Regions from separate parts of the Alteromonas sp. P256 genome, predicted to be linked through region 3. Evidence: predicted binding sites of a transcription regulator. Region 3 holds the regulator's gene; each other region holds the start of a gene.
What was found. Region 3 encodes FNR, which switches genes on or off when oxygen is low (the NO sensors DNR and NnrR bind a similar motif). Its sites were predicted from a motif close to TTGATCTAGATCAA; they were not measured.
Positions count from the first base shown of each region.

Region 1: the regulator FNR is predicted to act here: its motif matches at 1,867-1,880, upstream of V7R39_RS12210 (GbsR/MarR family transcriptional regulator).
Region 2: the regulator FNR is predicted to act here: its motif matches at 2,014-2,027, upstream of V7R39_RS00605 (DUF3149 domain-containing protein).

Region 1 covers NZ_JAZETM010000007.1:74,333-77,498, reverse strand. The annotation lists gene V7R39_RS12215 (cytochrome ubiquinol oxidase subunit I) at 1-1,247, opposite strand, end outside; gene V7R39_RS12210 (GbsR/MarR family transcriptional regulator) at 1,259-1,816, opposite strand; gene V7R39_RS12205 (MFS transporter) at 2,028-3,166, shown strand, end outside.
Region 2 covers NZ_JAZETM010000001.1:137,761-140,926, forward strand. The annotation lists gene prmB (50S ribosomal protein L3 N(5)-glutamine methyltransferase) at 1-918, opposite strand, end outside; gene smrB (endonuclease SmrB) at 1,085-1,684, shown strand; gene V7R39_RS00605 (DUF3149 domain-containing protein) at 1,745-1,867, opposite strand; gene V7R39_RS00610 (transglycosylase SLT domain-containing protein) at 2,293-2,931, opposite strand; gene gshA (glutamate--cysteine ligase) at 2,999-3,166, opposite strand, start outside.
Region 3 covers NZ_JAZETM010000003.1:367,881-371,046, reverse strand. The annotation lists gene V7R39_RS07345 (heavy metal translocating P-type ATPase) at 1-71, shown strand, start outside; gene ccoS (cbb3-type cytochrome oxidase assembly protein CcoS) at 73-288, shown strand; gene V7R39_RS07335 (sulfite exporter TauE/SafE family protein) at 275-934, shown strand; gene fnr (fumarate/nitrate reduction transcriptional regulator Fnr) at 982-1,722, shown strand; gene uspE (universal stress protein UspE) at 1,840-2,763, shown strand; gene ttcA (tRNA 2-thiocytidine(32) synthetase TtcA) at 2,943-3,166, shown strand, end outside.

The DNA.
Region 1 (3,166 bases), on a different contig from region 3:
ATAAGTAGCCCGCTATAAATGACGGCATACAGAGTAAATGATATCGCGATATTGCTGGGAGGTAGCTGCGTTACTGCGTCAGTCGTTTTTAGTACGCCGCTAACAAGATAAGGCTGTCTGCCTATCTCTGTAACATACCAACCTGCAAGGGTTGCTACCCAACCGCTAAATGCCATACCGGCAAAAGTACGCTTTAACCACACGGGGAATGAACGGTTACGCATTAAGTAAATACTGCCTAGCCAGGATACTGCAAGCATTAATATGCCCATGCCAACCATTACCCGAAAGCCGTAAAATACGGGCGCTACTGGAGGATGCTCCCCCTCAAACTCATTAAGGCCCTTTATCTCGCCTTTTAATTCGTGGGTAAGAATTAAACTGGCTGCATAGGGAATGGGAATTTCGAAATGATTTTCTCTGCTTTCCTCATCCGGTATAGCAAACAACAGCAGCGGCGCGCCCTCAGTGGTTTCCCACAGTCCTTCCATAGCGGCTACTTTCTGCGGCTGATGCTCAAGGGTATTAAGCCCATGCATGTCGCCCGCAAAAATCTGTAGCGGTATCAGCACGGCTGCTGTGTAAGTCGCCGTTTTAAGGGCAAGTTTAGGCGCAAGTTTATCGTCGCCTTTTAACATTCTGTAGGCGGATAGACCGGCGATTAAGAAGCTTGCCGTTAACCCCGATGCCAACATCATGTGCACAAAGCGATAGGGGAACGACGGATTGAATATTATTTCCTTCCAATTGGTGGCGTAAACCACACCGTCAACGACCTCAAACCCTTGTGGGGTCTGCATCCAACTATTCAGCGCCAAGATCCAAAACGCAGACGTTGTGGTGCCAAGGGCGACAATAAGTGTGGAAGTGGTATGCAGCCAATTAGGAACTCTGCGAATACCAAATAGCATAATACCTAAGAACGTGGCTTCTAAGAAAAAGGCGGTGAGTACTTCATACCCCAGTAGAGGGCCTGCGACATTGCCTACTTTTTCCATAAAGCCAGGCCAGTTTGTGCCAAACTGGAAAGACATGGTTACACCGCTCACCACACCTAGGGCGAAGCTTAGCGCGAAAACCCGCACCCAGAAACGGTACATACGCATCCATACAGGGTGACCAGATGTATTTGAGCGCATTTTAAAGTAGAAAAGAAACCACCCCATCGCCATGGTAATGGTGGGAAATAGAATGTGAAAACTGATATTTAAAGCAAACTGTAATCGAGACAACAAGAATGCATCCACAGAACGTCTCCTTAATTAACGCTATTTTTACCCGGTAAAATCTTATCCTTAAGGTCAAGCATACGGCCTACGCCAGAACCGAGTTTCATCAGCGTATTAAGTTTTTCAGGTCCAAGATTTTGTAGCTCTTCAGACCATGCCGTAATTGATTCCAATAAATCGTGTATTTCACTCAGCTTATTTTGTGCTCCGGCTTCTGTGCCGTTTGCAGGCTCATCGAGCAGTAAGTCTCGTAGCAGGCTTAATGTTGGGTCTATTTCCCGTTTTCTTCTCTCTTCAAACACGCGATTAGCCAAGGTCCAAATATCGCCTGCAGGAATAAAAAACTCTTTGCGTTCACCGGGTACTAAATGCTGTTTGACGAGTCTCCACGACTGAAGTTCCTTCAACCCCATGCTGGTATTGCCACGGGAGATATTCAGCGCATCAGCAATTTCCTGTGCTGAAATCGGTCCTTCGTTTAACACAATAAGAGCCAAAATCTGTCCTACTGTTCTGTTAAAGCCCCATCGACTTCCCATTTCACCAAAGTGCATTACAGCTGATGTGATTAACGGTGTCATCTTCATTTTGCGTGCCTATTGAAGTTTCAGAAATTACTGAAAGTTTAGTATTCTATTTGATGCAGATCAATCTTTTTGACATTAATATGGTTTCATAAATATGCCGCTTCGCTTCACTCAAGGGCGCAAGCATACAAGATAGGAGTGATAGTTAAACTGTCATACGAGAAAGGTAAGCTGCTATACAGGATATTTTAGCGCTTTTCGGTATCTTTACATGGCATCGACTTTTTCCCGGCACAACTTTTACTTGGTAATAGGTACATTCACGTTACTGTCTGTACTGGGGCAGGTTTCCACTAGCATCTATACTCCTTTCTTCCACGACCTAGCCCATAACTACGACAGTCACATTAGCCTTATAGAAAAAAGTGTGGCTATCTTTCTAATCGCTTTTTCAGCTTCACAGTTACTGTCTGGCATTCTCTGCGATTACATAAGTAAACGTTATTTTCTATTATGTGGAATTTTGGTGTTTATGGGCGGCACGCTTTTGGTTGCATTGGCTGATTCAGACAGCAGCTTTCTTTTCGGTCGAATTGTGCAGGGCCTTGGCGGCGGCGTCGGAGTGTCAGTGTCACGGGGTTTATCGAGGCAAATATTTGATGAAAAGCAACTGAGTATATCTCTCTCCATTACCAACATGGCATTTGCTATTGCGCCTGCGATTGCTCCTCTATTAGGCACTATAATTGGAGAGCAATTAGGCGTTTCTGCCATCTTCTATTTCGTCTTAGCGATAGGGGGAGTAGCCTTATTACTTCTTTTAATAGCTTCTGAGACTATTTCACTTCACAGCCCGGCGGTTTCACCTAACGTTTCAGGTGAAACCTTCAGGTTGATTAAAAAGAGTAGTGCGCCGATCATCTTGGTGGGCGTGGCAAGTGGATTGCTCTATGGAATCGTGTTTTGCTTCGTCACTATTGCGCCGTCGATGATTATGGAGCAGCATGGGCTGAGCAAAACGTTATTTTCTATCTATTCATTGCTCGCAACCCTTTCTTTTGTTGCAGGCAGCATACTTAATATTCGACTTTCTAAGTGGTCAACCTTACTAAAATTTAGATTATCGAGTGTTGCCATACTGAGTCTATCGGTACTCATTAGTGTGCTGACATTTCTTCTAAAGTTTGACGGATTAGTTATGATGCTTGCTTACAGCTATGCCACTTTCTTTTTTATTGGTATTGCTATGCCGTGCAGCGTCACTATTATGCTGAGATTTTCAGCGAAATCAGCGGGCTTTTTGGCCGCATTGGTGGGCTTTTTTCATTTAACCGGCGCTGCCGCAGGCGCTTACTTAGTTGCTTATATAGGCAGCACGTTGTTGATGTTGCCTGCGTATACCTTCGTTCT
Region 2 (3,166 bases), on a different contig from region 3:
ATACTGAACCAGTGTGTCTTTATTCACAGCAAAGATGCCTTGGCCGCCGTTTTCAAATTCTAACCAAATAACTTCTAAGCCAGGAAATCTCTCATTCATGTGCACTTCGCTATTACCCACTTCGATAAATAGCCAACCGCCATCATTTAAATACGAGGGGGCCTGACGCAACATGGTATCCACCAAATCAAGGCCATCTTCCCCTGCGGCTAGCGCGAGTTCTGGCTCATGATGATACTCTTCTGGGAGATCTGCCATATCTTGTGCATCAACATACGGCGGGTTTGAAATAATTAAATCGTACTTTTGCCCTTCAAGGCTTGTGAATAAATCAGACTTAATGGGATAAACGCGATGACTAAGGCCATGCTCTTGTATGTTGATATCTGCCACTTCAAGTGCGTCTGAGCTAATGTCCACCGCATCTACTTGCGCTTCTGGATAAGCATGGGCGAGTGCTATTGCAATGCAGGCTCCCCCAGTACACATATCAAGAATGTTCGACGGTTCGTTTTCTACAAACGGCGAGAAGTGGTTTTGAATTAACTCAGCAAAGGGTGAACGAGGAATGAGCACTCGTTCGTCAACATAAAACGGCATACCGCAAAACCATGCTTCGTTAGTCATGTAGGGCAAAGGCATGCGTGTTTGTACACGCTTTAATACAAGCTCTGCTATTTTCTCACGCTCACTTTTTGTAAGGCGAGAAGACAATATATGATCTCCCACTGACGATAAGATAGGATGTGGAAGGTGAAGGGCTTGCAATACCAAGCTTGTGGCTTCGTCCCACGCATTGTCCGTGCCATGACCAAAGTAGAGTTCAGCGTCATTAAAACGGCTTGTTGCCCATCGGGTCATATCAAGCAATGTATGCAGATCGTCAATGGCTTCTTCTAGGTAAAACTTATCGGTCATAGCGTTTGGGTACATCAATATTTTGAAAGCTGGTATCATACCCAAACTTCATGCTAATTCACATAATTAACTGTGGGTGAGGCAGCGTCGAAAGGTATTTTATTAACGCTCGCTTTTGACAGAAGCCTCTTGCTTCTTTGAAAGCCCAATGCAGATTAGATTCATTATGAAAGTGTTTAAAAAAGAATTGAAAGCGTTAAAAAAGCGGCAAAGTACGCACGCGCCTGCTGCTCAAGAAGATACCTTTTCGTTTACCGACGCCATGGTTGGCGTAAAGCCGTTGGCGCAAGATAAAGTAGAGCCAAATAAACAAGTAGAACTGTTTAAGAAGAAACAGCAGTCGTCGGCTAAAAATCTTAAACACAGTAAACAACTCGCGGCGTCGTTTAACTTTTCAGACATGTACCAAGCCGTATTGCCACAAGAAGGCCCGATGCGTTATTGCCGCAGCGATGTGCCCACCCATGTGTTAAAGCAATTGCGACGAGGTGATTTTTCGCCAGAGCTACATTTAGATCTTCACGGACTGACAAGAGAAATAGCAAAAGATGAAATTGCCGCGCTCATTTACGCCGCGAGAAAAGACCTTGTAGACTGCGCCTGTATTATGCACGGTTTTGGTCAGGGCGTACTGAAAGCCGCCCTGCCCCATTACTTGGTTCAACATCCCCACGTTAAAGCGTTTCACCAGGCCCCATTAGAGTATGGCGGTAAAGCTGCTTTACTGGTATTGCTTGATGTGCCGGTAATGGCTGGCAAACAGTAGCTCCACTCTACTTTTTGAAAATAGAGGCCTGACTGCCTCTGCCGTTTAAAGCAACCAGCTTTATTTTCCAGCCGCGCTGTTGTGCATGAACAAATAGGTGTAGTACACCATCATTCCAACGATAATACCTATACCTAACAGCGAACCCCACACCACCGGATCTTTAATCATTGTCCACAACATAATTGTTCTCTCCACAAGTACGAAAAATTAGCACGTAAACGAGCACGTGAATAAAAATCTATAGTTGAAGTGTATGGGAGCGCGGGAGCTATGGTTATGATCTAGATCAACAGCGAAAAAGGGATGAATGGTTTCGCATGGGTATCTTGATCTGCATCAAGAAATAGAAGGGTCACAAAAAATACACTAAATTGTTATTGCAAATCATTCTCATTTGCAATACATTGAGTATGCCTGTTCGACGTTGGGTCAAAAAAACGGTCTTAGCTTAGCGTCGCTGAGGGGGTAGAGATAATCTACCCCCTCTTTTTTTGTTCTGATGTTTTATGGTTTTGTTTTGATATATGCTGCTTATTACTACGCTAGTTTCAAATAGCGTTTAACAGCCCGCAGAGCGACAAGTACAAACGCCTTACGAAGTAGCTTTAGCTGAATAGCTTCATAAACCAACCTTTCTGAAGATCTTCTTCGCAGGTTTTTAGTTGAGTGGCATAGCGTAACGAGCGCGCTTTGACCTTTGATGCCACCTTTTTAAGCCATGGCTTTCTATCGTAGCTGCGACGCTTATACCCGCCCCAACCTTCGTGGTAATTAAGGTACTGGGCGTAAGCATCCCACTTAGACACACCATTGACCTTTTGTGATTTGTAGATAAACCAGCCCATAAAATCAATGGCATCTTCAAAGTCGTCTCTGTCTGCGCCTGAATTATCGGTTTCTCTCACATAGTCTTGCCACGTAGGTGTTTTCGCTTGCGAATATCCGTACGCACTGCTTACCCTACCCCAAGGAATCAAACCAAAAAACACATAATCTTTAGGAGGGAGTGCGTCGTGTCTAAACGAACTCTCTTGGTACATCATTGCCATTGGGATATGAATGGGCACGCCCCACTTATCTCTAACGTCGGCGGCAGCATCGTACCAGTCTTCTTTTTCGTAAAAAATTTCACATAGATTGCTAATATTTTTTGGAGGTGTTGTGGCACACCCTGCGATGAATAGCGGAAAAAGAACGATGAAGCTTGATAAAAAAACAACCCACTTTTTGAACTTTTGGCTCATAGAATGTCTTAATTAATGTTCTAGTAAAATGTGTGTTTCCCTGGAACCCTTCAATGCCTGACTTATGTCAGGCATTTTTTTTTGCTGGGGGCTCGGCAAAGTAGTCAGCAATAAAGGTATCAAAGTCTTTTTCATCTGATGCCTCTATTTCTCGCTGCGCGTCAAAAGAACTTTCGCCCTGTTTAACAAACTCAGCACTATCGGTAAACGTGTAGTCAAACCCTTTCATTTCGTT
Region 3 (3,166 bases):
TGGCTGTTGTAGGAATGTCGTTAAGCAGTATCATTGTGGTTACAAATTCAACACGATTATTGAGCAAATAACATGAGCATTATTTATGTCTTAATACCCATTGCGATTATCATTGTTGCTCTTGCGATCGTTATCTTTTTTTGGGCTGTTAAATCAAATCAGTTTGAAGACTTAAACCGACAAGGTTACAGCATTTTGTTTGATGACGACTTACCGCCTGAAGAAAAGAAGCTGGCCGAACAACGCAAAAAGCTTCAGCAAGAACAAGATAAGCATGGATCAGATTAATTACTTTTCTGCATTTTTGATTGGCTTAGCCGGCGGAGTACACTGCGTTGGAATGTGCGGTGGCATTGTATCGGCGCTTAGAATGGTAACGCCAAAAGATAAACCTGCACTTCCCTTCACTCTTGCATACAACATTGGTCGTATTATCAGCTACACCCTCGCAGGCGCAATCACCGGAGCCTTAGGCAAAATGGCTTCCGACTTTGTACCCGTGGCCAGCTATGCGTTGTCCATTTTAAGTGCCGTTATGGTATTTTTATTGGCATGCTATTTAGGAAAATGGTGGACAGGGCTTACTGCGCTTGAGAGTGTGGGCAAACATCTATTTCGCTATATCCAGCCGGTTTCAAAACGATTTCTCCCCTTTAAAACCCCTTTTAGTGCCATACCCTATGGGTTTATTTGGGGCTGGTTACCGTGTGGCCTAGTTTATTCCACTTTAACCTGGTCTCTCGCGGCAGGCTCAGCGATTCAAGGCGCTGGTATCATGTTGTGTTTTGGGCTGGGTACACTTCCAACCTTGCTTGCTGTAAGCACCGGTAGCCAGTATATTATTCAGGGGTTTAAGCATAGTGCTGTTCGACAATACATTGCCATTGCCATGGCCTTATATGCGGCTTATCTTATTTATAGCGCATTATCCTAAATGATGTTGTACCATTTAGGGGTGTGAACTTTAAGAGAATAGAAATTATGAGCAAAGGAAGCGGTTTCTCTATCCACTGCCAAAACTGCAGCTTCAGTCACTTGTGTTTACCTGTGGCATTGAATAAAACCGAGATTGAATCTCTCGATGATATTATCGAACGCAAAAAGCCGCTGCACAAAGGTGACACATTAATTAATAACGGCGACACGTTTACGTCATTATTTGCAGTAAGAACCGGATCGTTTAAATCATTTGTGACTAACTCAGATGGTGAAGAACAAATAACCGGTTTTCATTTCCCTGGTGATATTGTGGGTTTCGATGCGCTTCGCGAAAGTAGACATCAAAGCTACACCCAGGCGCTCGAAACGGCCATGGTTTGTGAGCTTCCCTACGACACCCTTGATGAAATGTCTGTTCAGTTTCCGAAGCTTCGCCATCAAATCATGAGTTTTATGAGTGCTGAAATAAAGCAAGACCACGATATGATTATGTTGCTCAATAAACGCACTGCCGAAGAACGTCTGCTTTATTTTATATCTCACTTGTCTCAGCGTTTTGAAGAGCGTGGTTTCTCTCACAGAGAATTTCACTTAACCATGACCCGCAACGAAATTGGGAATTACTTAGGCCTGACTATTGAGACTATTAGTCGGTTACTGAGTCGTTTTCAAAAAGAAGGGCTAATTAAAGTGGATGGCAAACTGATCACCATACTCGATTTTGATGCTATCGACGGCAAAGTCTCCGCGCTTAAAGGGCCGAGCATTGTTTGCAATGGGTAGTGCGTGTTGTTTTCGTAAAAGGCAAAGATGAATATGTTAAATTTTTGATCTAAAACAAGCCACATTTTCCCTATTGTCTATTACACTTAATGAGAAGCTTCATAGGAAGGAGAAGTTATGATTGAGTGTAATCACATTTTAGCGGTTCTCGATGCAGAGCGCGACAACCAACCTGCGTTAAGCCGCGCACTAGAAGTTGCCAGAAAAACAGGTGCAACGGTTACTGCGCTAATGGTTGTATACGACCTTTCTTACGATATGACCACCATGCTAAGCGTTGATGAGCGCGATACCATGCGCGATGCTGTGACTAAAGACCAATCTAAGCGGCTGTCACAGCAGCTCAAAGAGCAAGGTTTTTCCAATATCGACATCGTTGTTGAGTGGAACAGTAAAGCGTACGAATCCATCATTTACTACGCGCTGAACAACCAAATAGACTTAGTCGTCAAAGCAACAAAAAATCACGATGACCTAGCCTCTGTTATATTCACGCCAACCGACTGGCATCTCATGAGAAAATGCCCTCGCCCAGTGTTGTTAGTAAAAGACCATGACTGGCCTAAAAATGGTGAGATAATTGCGGCGGTGAACGTGGGCAGCGAAGATGAAGAACACGAAGCCCTGAATGACAAAATAACCAACATAGCCAATGAGTATGCTCGGCTGTTAAAAGGCCATGTTAATTTGGTCAATAGCTACCCCGCCACTCCTCTCAACATTGCCATAGAGGTTCCCGAGTTTGATTCAGAAAAATACCACAGCGCAGTCAAAAATCATCACCTTGATGAAATGGATGCCCATGCAGCTAAGCACGGTATAGCCCCTAACAAATGTATTGTGAAAGAAGGGTTACCTGAACGTGTTATCCCTCAAGTTGCTAAAGAGATAGATGCTGAGTTGGTGATCATTGGCACCGTTGGACGGGTTGGCATATCGGCCGCGCTGATTGGCAATACCGCAGAACATGTTATTGATGCGCTAAATTGCGATGTTTTAGCCATAAAGCCTAACGGATTTGTGTCGCCCTATACCGTGTAGCGCTCACAAGGGCCTCAAGGTGCCCTCTATTTACGCTAAGAAAACGCTAAAAAATGGCGACGGTACGTAACAGGGCGTAGTGAAACTGTATGCGTAGATATTTAACGTACACAAGCATAGTTAACAAAAGCCGCTTTATTGTATAATAGCGGCTTTTACACAAACCAAGTTAGTTAATTATGAGTTTAGGCACAAACGGCGCTGAATCGTCGTCCTCTGCTGCAGCGCAAAGTAAGCAAAAACACCATTTCAATAAACTGCAAAAGCGTCTTCGTCGCAATGTGGGAAAAGCCATAGCCGACTTTGGCATGATTGAAGAGAATGACAAAGTGATGGTATGTCTTTCAGGCGGTAAAGACAGTTATACCATGCTTGATATTCTTCTGTTTTTGAAGCGCGCCGC